One region of the Clostridium sp. DL-VIII genome, then DNA from elsewhere that is predicted to be linked to it. Evidence: riboswitches for the same ligand, from Rfam matches in the RefSeq annotation. Region 1 holds a riboswitch; the other holds the start of a gene.
The links. Region 1 has a riboswitch for ZMP and ZTP ahead of CDLVIII_RS22440 (phosphoribosylaminoimidazolecarboxamide formyltransferase). Riboswitches for the same ligand answer to the same signal wherever they lie in the genome.
Positions count from the first base shown of each region.

Region 2: it holds a riboswitch for ZMP and ZTP, as region 1 does, so the genes downstream of both, pflB (formate C-acetyltransferase) here and CDLVIII_RS22440 (phosphoribosylaminoimidazolecarboxamide formyltransferase) in region 1, are expected to answer to the same signal.

Region 1 covers NZ_CM001240.1:4,856,478-4,862,867, forward strand. Annotated here, with positions in the region: gene CDLVIII_RS22430 (agmatine deiminase family protein) at 1-515, shown strand, start outside; gene aguB (N-carbamoylputrescine amidase) at 542-1,417, shown strand; gene CDLVIII_RS22440 (phosphoribosylaminoimidazolecarboxamide formyltransferase) at 1,595-2,767, opposite strand; ZMP/ZTP riboswitch at 2,863-2,942, opposite strand; gene CDLVIII_RS22445 (HTH domain-containing protein) at 3,069-3,665, opposite strand; gene CDLVIII_RS22450 (aminopeptidase) at 3,967-5,193, opposite strand; gene fabV (enoyl-ACP reductase FabV) at 5,379-6,390, opposite strand, start outside.
Region 2 covers NZ_CM001240.1:1,731,701-1,738,090, reverse strand. Annotated here, with positions in the region: gene CDLVIII_RS07945 (3'-5' exonuclease) at 1-301, shown strand, start outside; gene CDLVIII_RS07940 (rubredoxin) at 475-636, shown strand; gene pflA (pyruvate formate-lyase-activating protein) at 854-1,561, opposite strand; gene pflB (formate C-acetyltransferase) at 1,884-4,112, opposite strand; ZMP/ZTP riboswitch at 4,176-4,275, opposite strand; gene surE (5'/3'-nucleotidase SurE) at 4,588-5,349, opposite strand; gene pyrE (orotate phosphoribosyltransferase) at 5,399-6,073, opposite strand; gene CDLVIII_RS07915 (dihydroorotate dehydrogenase) at 6,101-6,390, opposite strand, start outside.

The DNA of each region.
Region 1 (6,390 bases):
ACCCAGACCTTACTAAGGAACAAATTGAAAATTATTTAAAAGAATATTTAAATATAGAAAAAGTTATCTGGCTAAAAAATGGTTTAGATGGCGATGAAACTGATGGTCACGTAGATAATATAGCCTGCTTTGCAGCTCCAGGGAAAATCCTTATGCAAACCTGCAATGACCATGAAGATAACAATTATAAAATAACCTTAGAAAATCTTGAAATATTAAAAAATTCAACGGATGCCAAAGGCAGAAAGTTTGAAATTATTAAAATTAATCAGCCGCCTAGAACTGAATATAAAGGTGAAAGATTAACTTTAAGCTATTTAAACTTCTACTTTGTAAATGACGGTATTATTTTACCTGTATTTGGCGGTAATGCTAAAGAAGCTGATAAAGCTGCTGCAAAAGTGCTAAGTGAAACCTTCCCTGATAGAAAAATCAGAACGGTAGATGGAATAGCTGTTATTAAAGAAGGTGGGAATATACATTGTACTACTCAGCAGATGCCAGCTTCTAAATAATAAAATAATAAGATGAGGTGATACACATGAGAAAAGTTAAAGTTGCAGCTACCCAAATGAGCTGTTCTTCAAACATCGATGAAAATATTTCTAAAGCTGAAAAATTTGTAAGAGAAGCAGCCGATAAAGGTGCTCAAATAATTTTGCTTCAAGAATTATTTGAAACTCCATATTTTTGTCAAAAAGAAAAATCAGATTATTATATCTACGCTACAGAAGTAGAACAAAATAAAGCTATTAATCACTTTAAGAAAATTGCCAAAGAACTTAAAGTTGTTCTTCCTATCAGTTTTTATGAGAAGAAAAATTATGCAAGATATAATGCCATTGCAATAATCGATGCTGATGGTGAAGTACTTGGTACCTACAGAAAAAGCCATATTCCTGATGGCCCTGGCTATGAAGAAAAATTTTACTTTAATCCAGGAGACACTGGTTTTAAAGTATGGAAAACACGCTATGGTAAAATTGGCGTAGGTATATGCTGGGATCAATGGTATCCAGAAGCAGCTAGATGCATGACTCTTATGGGTGCTGAAATGATATTCTATCCTACTGCTATTGGTTCTGAACCTCAAGATGGATCAATTGATTCAAAAGATCACTGGCAGGCTTGTATGCTTGGTCATGCAGCCGCTAATTTAATTCCTGTAATCGCCTCAAACCGTGTTGGCGTAGAAGAGGATGAAGACTCTAAAATCACCTTCTATGGTTCATCCTTTATTGCAGGACCACAAGGTAATAAAGTTATTGAAGCTAATCGCAGCGAAGAAACAGTATTGGTTGCTGAATTTGATTTAGATGAGCTTGAAACACAACGTATTGAATGGGGAATATTCAGAGATAGACGTCCTGACTTATATAAAATTATTACCTCTTATGATGGAGACTTAATAATTTAGATTTAAACTTAAAATTAAAAGTTCTGCTAAGACAATATTAACTGGATATGCTTAGCGGAACTTTTTTAATATTAATAATAAATGTTATCTGATCTTTAAAAAACTATCTTTAATCTAAAATAATGTACTTCTTTCTATTCTCTGGAACATAATATTTTATTTCTCTACTTTATTAAATTAATGATGGAAAAGTCTTATTCCTGTAAATGCCATAGCTATATTATATTTGTCGCAGATTTCAATTACATTATCATCTCTTATAGATCCACCTGGCTGAGCTATATAAGAAACGCCACTTTTTCTAGCACGTTCTATGTTATCTCCAAAAGGGAAAAATGCATCTGAACCTAAAGATACCTCTGATAATTTTTCAAGCCATATTATCCTTTCTTCTTTGCTTAATGGTTCTGGCTTTTCAGAAAATATATCTTCCCAACCCCCATCACATAATAGATTCATATAATCATCTGAAATATAAACATCTATTGCATTATCTCTATCTGCTCTTTTTATTTCTTTTTTAAAAGGAAGTTTTATAACCTTTGGATTTTGTCTCAAAAACCACGCATCAGCTTTATTTCCAGCCAATCTAGTACAGTGAATTCTTGATTGCTGACCTGCACCAATTCCAATAGCCTGTCCATCTTTTGCATAACATACAGAATTTGATTGTGTATACTTAAGTGTAATTAGAGCTACAATCAAGTCCCTTTTAGCATCGTCAGGTACAATTTTATTTTTAGTAGGCAAATTATTAAATATATCTTGACTTATTTTTACATCATTTCTCTTTTGTTCAAAGGTTACTCCATAGATTTCTCTTGTTTCAATTTCCTTCGGAACATAATTGATATCCATTTGTATTATTAAATACTTACCTTTACGCTTACTTTTCAATATTTTAAGCGCTTTATCAGAATAAGCTGGTGCTATTATTCCATCAGATACCTCTCGTGATAAAAATTTTGCTGTCTGCTCATTGCACTCATCTGACAAAGCTACAAAATCTCCATATGAAGACATTCTATCTGCGCCTCTTGCTCTTATATATGCTGTTGAAATATCTGATAATTCCTCCTCCTCTACAAAATATGCTTTCTTTAAAATTTCAGTTAGGGGAATAGCTACTGCAGCTCCTGCCGGGCTAACATGCTTAAAAGATGCAGCTGCAGCTAAGCCTGTAGCTTCTTTTAATTCTTTTACAAGCTGCCAGCTATTAAATGCATCTAATAAATTTATATATCCTGGAGTCCCATTTAATATTTTTATTGGTAGATTTTCATCCTGAGTAAAAATTCTAGCTGGCTTTTGATTTTGATTACATCCATACTTTAAAATCAATTCTTTCATTATATAATCATTCCTTTCTTAAGATATCAAACATTTTGAAATCATTTTTTCAGACTTTCACTCCTCATTAATACAACAAAAAAGCCCACTATCCAGGCTTTTGCCCAGACGGTCGGCTTTTAAATTGTTATACTTCATGTGGTTTATCCCACTTCCGTCAGTCGTATAACTCTATATATATTAAATACTATTTTTTAACGAATTTGTCAATCTGTAAAGTAATTTTAATTTTAAAAGATTAGTAAATAACTAAGTCACTACTTTTTAGCTGTTTATATTTTTTATTAAGCTGCAGATAATATTAAACCTCATTTGTATCTCGAGCAAATTTCCCATTGCAGAGTTTCCTCATTCCTTCCAGTTCTTCATATGTTACATCAACAAGCTTATTTATTGTTTCATTATCCAATCCGGCTTTTATTGCTTTTATTGTTAAACTCCATTTATCAATACTAGGCTTAAATATAAAATGTAAAAACATGCTTACAGTTGTAATCTTATATTTTGAAGCATCAGAAATTGAAATACCGCCGTTCATAAAATTTATTAATTCATCTTTTTTCACATCTGCCATCCGTGCAATTGTATCAAGTTCTATATTATATTCTGACACTAAGCTATCTATTACTCCTCGATTCCTTTCATCAGGCGTAATTTCAGAAATATAATATAATACAGCTAGTGTACTACTAAACTTTCCTCTATCCTCCACAGATATTTTATTCTTATTTTCATTAAAGTTATTCAAAAACCATGTCTCTACTCCCAAAACCTTTGAAAGAGATTTAACATTCATTTTATATTCTTTAATTAAAAAGTCTAACATCTCTTCATTGCTTTTTCCCACATGACATTTAATTTCTACTTCTTCATTCTTTGTACTATCTTTATTAATCATTATATATTCCTCTTCAAACCAAATAAATATATACATTTACTTAAGTAAACTTATATGCACACCTTCATCAGAAATCACATACATTTTTGTGTAGTAGGCATTTGAAATTTAGCTGTTCTAAGGTTCTTAATGGGAGCTTGTTCCATTTATTGCTTGTCATAAACTTTGCTTTAGGATCATGCAAAAATGTGTACATGCTCCCATTTAGAACCTATCAGCGAAAATTTCATAAGTCCTGTGAAACAAAAATGTATGTAATTTCGGTAAGCTTCCATTTAAATCTATGTTAAAAGTTAGAACTCTATATTACCCAATCTCCATTTTTAAATACTTGAACTTTTTCACCACTCGCAGTTTCTCCGATTATTTCAAGCTCCTCTGAACCTACCATGAAATCTATATGAGTCAACGAATCATTAACTCCCTTTTCTAGAAGTTCTTTTTCTGACATATTATCACTGCCTTTTAAGCAGCTTGGGTATGCCTTACCAAAAGCAAAGTGGCAAGATGCATTTTCATCAAATAATGTATTATAGAATATTAGTCCTGAGTTTGATATAGGTGAGTTATAGCCAACTAAAGCAACTTCTCCTAAATATCTTGCACCTTCATCAGTATCTAAAAGTCCTTTTAATATTTCTTCACCCTTTTCTGCTGTAAAATCAACAATTTTACCATCTTTAAAAGTAAGCTTAAAATTATCTATCAAGTTTCCGCCATAATTTAAAGGTTTTTTACTAGTTACATAGCCATTTACACCATCTCTCTTTGGAAGAGTAAATACTTCTTCTGTTGGCATATTAGCTACAAATCTAACTCCATCTTTAGTATTTTCTGCTCCAGCTAACCACTCATGACCTTCTGGAAGCTCCACAACTAAATCAGTTCCTTCTGATTTATAGTGAAGATACTTGAAACTTTTCTCATTTAAATAGTTTCTTCTATGATCTAATTTTGATATATGTTCTTCCCAAGCAGCAACTGGTGATTCTTTATCAGCTCTCACTATGCTGAATATTGACTGCCAAAGCTTTTCCACTGCTTCTTCCTCTGGCACATTTGGAAATACCTTTTTAGCCCATCCTTTTGTAGGTACTGAAACAACACACCATGAAACTTCATTACTCATCATTGCAGCACTGGCTTTTTTCATAGCTGTGCTGTTTGTCTTAGCTTGAAGTGATATTTTATTAGGATCTATACCACTTAAAAGTTCTGGATCTTCAGCAGCTATACTGATAAATCCGGTTTTCTCTTTTATAAGCTGCTCTCTTTCAAGTGCAAGGTGAATAGGTTCCTTTTCAAAGCTTTCCATTGAAGCTTTATTAAATTTTATTAAAGAAAGTTTTTCATCATTATATCTTACTATTACATTTATAGCCCCTGCTTCATAAGCTTTTTCTGCCATGATTCTAGCAAAATCCGCACATTCAATTGGTGAAGTTATAAATAATTGCTGTTTTTCCTGCAAATTTATTCCTGTTTTAACTACGAGTTCTGCATATTTTTCTAAAATCTTTATATCCATTCCGTCTCCTCCTAGGCTTTCATATTTTAATCTATAGCGCTATTATACCACAACTTCCAGAAAATTATGGCATTTATGCACAATCAAAAAAATAACAGACCAGTATGCTTGCCTAATCAACTATAATCGTAAAATTTAATTTACTTTTTTATTTTTTCCAGTAAATAAAAAAATTATTAATATTATTACATTTCTACACTCGCTATTTTAACATGTTGATCAACTTCATTATCATAATCTATATCAGAATGCCCAAAACCAAACAATTTAAAGAATTCATTTCTAAATTCCTCTATATCACTTAACTTGGTAATATTATCAGTATTAATCTTTTTCCATAGCTCAAAAACTTCTTTTTGAACATCACTTCTTAATTCCAAATCATCCATTCTTATTCTACCTTCATCATCAAGTGAGAAATTACTCTTATATAATTCTTCTGAAAATAACCTATATATCTGCTCTATGCAGCCTTCATCAATACCCTTTTCCTTCATAACCTTAGATAATATAGATATATATAAAGGAACTACAGGAAGTGCCAGACTCGATTGAGTCACTAAAGCCTTATTAACAGATATTACGGCTTTTCCATTAATCTTCTCGAGGTCCTTATTTATTATTTCAGCAGTCTTCTCTAAATCTTTCTTTGCCTTTCCTATAGAACCATTCCTATAAACAGGATATGTGATTTCAGGCCCAATATATGAATATGCTGTTGTAATTGCTCCCTCTGCAAGAACATCTGCAGCTATTAATGAATCAATCCACATCTTCCAGTCTTCTCCACCCATAACGGCAACGGTTTCTCTTACCTCATCTTCATCTGCTGGATTAATTTCCATATCTGATACCTGATAACTATGAAAGTTTACAGTCTTTTCTTTAAATGTTTTTCCAATTGGTTTCAGTACTGACGAGAAGACCTCTCCTGTTACTGGATGTATTCTTTTAGCTGAAGCAATACTATATATTACAAGATCTACTTTTCCCAAATCTTTTTTTATTAGTTTAATAGTTTCTTCCTTTATCTCTTTTGAAAATGCATCTCCATTAATAGTCGCAGAATAATACCCATTTTCACCAGCCTGCTCCTCAAATGATGCTGTATTATACCAGCCAGCTGTAGCTGTCCTACTTTCAGATGCAGACTTTTCAAAAACAACACCAATAGTACTTGCACCAGCACCAAAAGTT
Region 2 (6,390 bases), 3.1 Mb from region 1:
CTCATCTTTAGGGGAAGATTTCACTCCTAAAAATGTCTTCTGCACTATGGCTTATTATCGTGATATATGTAAAATTCCAAAAGCTAATGGAGAAATTAAGAACCCTAAATTATCCGAGGTAATAGATTGGCTTAATATATCAAGCACTCAAATTGCTGAAACGTCTGAAAAGCTATTTGAAGGCAGCGGAAATTATCATGATGCCAGATTTGATACAGCTGCAACTTATTTAACTGTTATAGAAGGCTTAAAGAAAGGATATTTTCCGAAAGGCTACTTTAGTAAGCTTCTTAATAAATAATAATTATCCAAATTAATATTCTTTATCATTAACACCTTAATAAAACAAACATATAATATATTATAATTTAGAACTTTGTTATTCATGGTTTTAACACTCTTAACTTTAAATCATAAAATCTTTTTGATTAAGTTTTGTTTCAATCTTGTTTAAATTATAAATGAGGTGATAAAATGAAAAAATATGTTTGTGAAGTATGTGGATATATTTATGACCCTGAACTTGGAGATCCTGATGGTGGAATTGATCCACACGTAGATTTTGAAAATTTGCCAGATTATTGGGTATGTCCTATCTGTTCTTTCAACAAAGATAATTTTTCAGTTCTTGAATAACTATGGTATTTGCATATATTATATTAAGCAATTTTAATTCTATGGTTATACTTAAAACTAAAAATTGATAATTTAACTATAGTTATAATCTATACTAGAGTCTAATAAGGCACAATCAAATAAATAACAAGTCCATTTGCCTTGGACCTGTTATTTATTTTCATGCACCTAAAAAAGACTATAAGAACTCAGATCAGCGTTCCTATAGTCTATTTTTTTATTTGAATATATCTTTTTGATATTTCTTTGTTAGTTCCTTATCCATAGCTTTTATACCTTCTAAAGGATATTTTATTCCAAGGCCTTCGTATTTATTTACTCCTAACATATGATACGGCAAAAGTTCAACTTTTTCAACATTAGGTATTGTATCTATAAATTCCTTAAGGCTTCTTAGATGCGTTTCTTCATCCGTTAATCCTGGAACTACAACATGTCTTATCCACATCTTAGTATTGTTTCTTTTCATTGCCTCTAGAAAATTTAATGATTCATCTATCTCCATAAGTGTAATGTTTTTATAACCTTCTCTTGTATAATGTTTTATATCAAACAATACTAGATCTGTATATTTTAATATTTCATCATAATTTCCAAATCCATATCCTGCTGTATCAATACATGTATGAATTCCTTTAATTTTACATAGCTTCAAAACTTCTAAAAGGAATTCAGGCTGCCTTAAAGGCTCTCCACCAGAGAATGTTACTCCTCCACCACTGCTTGCAAAATAAGTTTTAAATCTCTCAATTTTTTTAACTAATTCTTCAGGTGTATATTCTTCCCCACCACTACAAGCCCAGGTATCAGGATTATGGCAAAATTTACATCTTAATGCACAGCCTTGAAAGAATACTACAACCCTGATCCCAGGTCCATCTACAAGGCCCATTGTTTCTATTGAATGAATGTTTCCTCTTACCATTTAAATCCCACCTTTCATATATTTAATAAAACAAAAACCATACCTTATGGATAAGCTTCAATACGTGATACGTTGCGAATGACAAGTTTATGACATCCAACTTAATCATTTTACAGTTTAACCCTTTGAGGTATCCTGTGGATAATTAACAATTAGGAACTTAAGTCCTTAGCTAAATTAAAAGTTATTAGTTATACATTAAAAGATAAAATTAGGTATGAAAAGCCTGCTGGCTTTTCTAAAAAACTATAATTTCAGAAATCCCCCCCAAAGGGGGTTTCATCCTTAACTCTTAACTACTAACTCTTAACTTATAACTGAGCTAAATGCTTTCATGGAAGGTTCTGCTTATAACTTCAAGTTGTTGTTCTTTTGATAGCCTGCTGAAGTTAACTGCATATCCTGAAACTCTTATTGTAAGTGTTGGATATTTATCTGGATTTTCCATTGCATCAATAAGTGTTTGTCTGTTAAGAACATTAACATTCAAATGATGTGCTCCTTGAACAAAATATCCATCTAATATTGCAACTAAATTATTGATCTTTTGATCTTCATCTTTTCCAAGAGCATCTGGCACAATTGAGAATGTATTAGAAACTCCATCTTGGCAGATTTCATTATATGGTATCTTAGCTACTGAGTTTAGTGATGCTAACGCTCCATTTATATCTCTTCCATGCATTGGATTTGCTCCTGGTGCAAGTGGCTCACCCTTCTTTCTTCCATCTGGAGTTGTTCCTGTCTTCTTTCCATACATTACATTTGATGTAATTGTTAATGCTGATAGTGTATGTTTAGCATTTCTGTATAATGGATGCTTTTTAAGCTCGCCTGAGAATTTAGTTACTAATTCCACTCCTAAATCATCTGCTCTATCATCATCGTTTCCGTATTTAGGGAAATCGCCTTCTACTTCAAAGTCTACTGCTATTCCCTCTTCATTTCTGATTGGCTTAACCTTAGCATACTTAACTGCAGATAATGAATCTATAGCTACTGAAAGCCCAGCTATACCAAAAGCCATCAATCTTTCTACCATAGTATCATGTAAAGCCATTTGTCCTGCTTCATATGCATATTTGTCATGCATAAAGTGGATTATATTCATAGTATCCACATAAGTTTTTGCAACATACTCTAAAACCTTAAAATAATTTGCTTTAACTTTATTAAAATCAAGAATTTCATCAGTTATTCTTTCTATATCTGGTACTACCTTTATTCCTTTTAATTCATCTACTCCACCATTAATAGCATATAAAAGTGATTTAGCAACATTTGCTCTAGCTCCAAAGAACTGCATTTGCTTTCCAACCTTCATTGCTGATACACAGCAGGCTATAGCATAATCATCACCATACACTGGTCTCATAACCTCATCATTTTCATATTGAATAGAATCTGTCTTTATTGAAATTTCTGCACAATATTTCTTGAAACTTTCTGGCAATCTATCTGACCATAAAACTGTAAGGTTAGGTTCTGCTGATGTTCCAAGGTTAATTAATGTATGCAAATATCTAAACGAATTTTTAGTTACAAGAGGTTTACCATTTATGCCTACGCCACCAATTGATTCAGTTACCCATGTTGGGTCTCCTCCAAATAATTCGTTGTATTCTGGAGTTCTTAAATGTCTAACTAGTCTCAATTTAATTATTAATTGATCAACTATTTCCTGAGCTTCTTTTTCTGTTATTAATCCTGATTCTAAATCTCTTTCGATATAGATATCTAAAAATGTTGAAGTTCTTCCAAATGAAGTTGCTGCTCCATTATTTTCTTTAATTCCTGCTAAATACCCAAAATATAAATATTGAGCCGCTTCCTTAGCATTTGATGCTGGTTTAGATATATCAATTCCATATTTTGATGCCATTGATTTAATTTCACTTAAGGCTCTAATCTGCATAGATACCTCTTCTCTTTTTCTTACCAATTCATCCAGCATATCTCCATTAAGGTTATCTAAATCCTTTTTCTTTTCTTCTATTAAATAATCTATTCCATAAAGAGGTACTCTTCTGTAATCTCCTATTATTCTTCCTCTTCCATAAGCATCTGGAAGTCCTGTTAAAAGTCCTGCACTTCTTGCAGCTCTTATTTCTTTTGTATATGCATCAAAAACCCCTTCATTATGAGTCTTTCTATATCTTGAAAAATGTTTTTCAATATCTGGATCAAGCTCATATCCATATTCTTTTAATGAACTTTGAACCATTCTCATTCCACCAAATGGATTTACTATTCTCTTAAGAGGTGCATCTGTTTGAAGTCCAACTATAACTTCATTATCTTTATCTATATATCCTGCTTCATAGTTATCAATTCCTGACACTCTATCTGTAGCAACATCAATAATTCCCCTTTTAACTTCTTCAACTATTAAAGCATAAGCTTTCTCCCATACTTTACTTGTCTTTTCTGTTTTTCCTTCTAGAAAGCTAGAATCGCCTTCATACAATCTATAATTCTTTTGTATAAAATTTCTTACGTCAATTCCTTCTTGCCAAGTTCCTTCTTTAAATCCTTCCCATTGTTTAACCATTTTACATCCTCCCCATATTACTTTATATAATATTTTTCTACATGAAAAAGCCGACAATCCAGGCTTTCTCGCCCAGACGGTCGGCTTATTTTGGCATATAAAACAATATACCTCAGTCATACTTCATGTGGTAACTCCACTTCCGTCAGTCATATGACTACTATCTAATATAAGGATAATACTAACCCTTATATTTTGTCAACCGGAATAAATTACCACTCTGAATAAGCCGCCGCCTCATCAGTCAATTTTTAATTTATTAATTCATACCATTATTGTATACATTAATTTTCTCTTTGTCAATGATAATATTTATCATTTAGAAATCATTTTCACTTTTGCCGCAATTATGCTAATACTAAATAACATACATTAATTTTTATATAAACGTAAAAGTGATGATCAAAATCTAACATTTTGACCATCACTTTGTGCATTCTAGAACTATTAAATCTATTAATTTAATCATCGCAGTTTATTTTTCAAAAACGTCTTTAACCTCATCTAACAATTTAAAACTTGTAAAATCAAAATGAAGCGGCGTTAAAGTAACATATCCTTGTGATAAATAATATAAATCTGTTTCATCCTTTTCAATATCATTTCTAGTTCCTTTAATTTTATACGCTTTATCTTCAGCATTACTTTCTAAGAGGACATACTCATTTTTGTATGTTGTTTTCCCGATCTTGCAAACTTTAATTCCTTTTATATCTCCATTGCTTAAACTAGGTACATTGACATTTAAAACAATATCACTTTTAAAATATTTCTCTTTTGCTATATCTAGTACTTTCATAAGCCAAAATATAGCCTTTGAATAATCTTCTTCCCTATTCTCTTTTGATAAATCCATAGATACTGCAATTGATGGAATACTATAAATTGCTCCTTCTATAGCAGCTGAAACTGTACCTGAATATAAAATATCAATGCCTGCATTTAAGCCATAATTTACTCCTGATATTACTAAATCTATATCATCTTTTAAAAAAGCTATTCCTACTTGTGTACAATCAGCAGGTGTACCCGCTACACTATATGCTTTACAGTTTAATCCCTCAATAACTTCTTCTCTTATTTTTATAGGATGATGCAGAGATATAGAATGGCTTGAAGCACTTTTCTGTTCTCTAGGTGCAACGATTGTAATATTATGCGCCTTAGAAACTTCTTTTGCCAAAGAAATTATTCCAGGAGCATTAATTCCATCGTCATTTGTAATTAAAATATTCATAAGCCCTCCTAAAACTCTAAGTTTATGTGATAGCTAAAATGTAACACTTTTATTTTGCACCATATTGTTTATAGTATTCATCTATTCTTCCTTTAACTTCATCAGTTATAAGAATAGTTCCATTAATTTCTTTGTTATATAAATATTCTATTACTTCAGCCATTGTTACTATGGCACAAGTTTTAAATCCAAATTTTTCTCTAATTTCTACAAGTGCAGATTTTTCTCCCTGGCCTCTTTCCATCCTATCCACTGATATTATAAGTCCTTTAACATTAACATCTCCTGCACTTTTTAAGATAGGCATAGTTTCATAAATTGAAGTTCCCGCTGTTGTAACATCTTCAACTATCAACACCTTATCTCCATCATTCAATTTACTTCCTAAAAGAATTCCCTTGTCTCCGTGATCCTTTATTTCTTTTCTATTTGAACAATATCTAACATCAATATCAAACGAATCTGAAAGTGCTATAGCTGTAGTAACACTTAATGGAATTCCTTTATAAGCAGGTCCAAATAGTACATCATAATCGTCCTCAAAATTCTCTTTTATAGCCTCTGCATAAAATTCACCAAGCTTTTTTAATTGTTTTCCTGTTTGATAATTACCTGTATTAACAAAGAAAGGCGTCTTTCTTCCGCTCTTAGTAACAAAATCTCCAAATGTTAATACTCCGCATTCAATCATAAAATCAATAAATTCTCTCTTATATTCCTTCATCAAAACATCCTCCACTCATTAAATTGGTTAAATTATTCCTACAATTTCATTTATATCTTTAATCCCTTGTTCTTTTAAGAAAGCTTCCATTTCTTCAATTATTTCTTTTCCTGCCATAGGATTCACAAAGTTAATTGTTCCTATCTGCACTGCACTTGCTCCTGCCATCATAAATTCAATAGCATCTTTACCATTAGATATCCCCCCAAGTCCTATCACTGGAATATCTACTGCTTTTGATACTTCATAAACCATTCTAAGTGCAATTGGCTTTACTGCTGGCCCGGATAAACCTGCTGTTATATTATTAAATACTG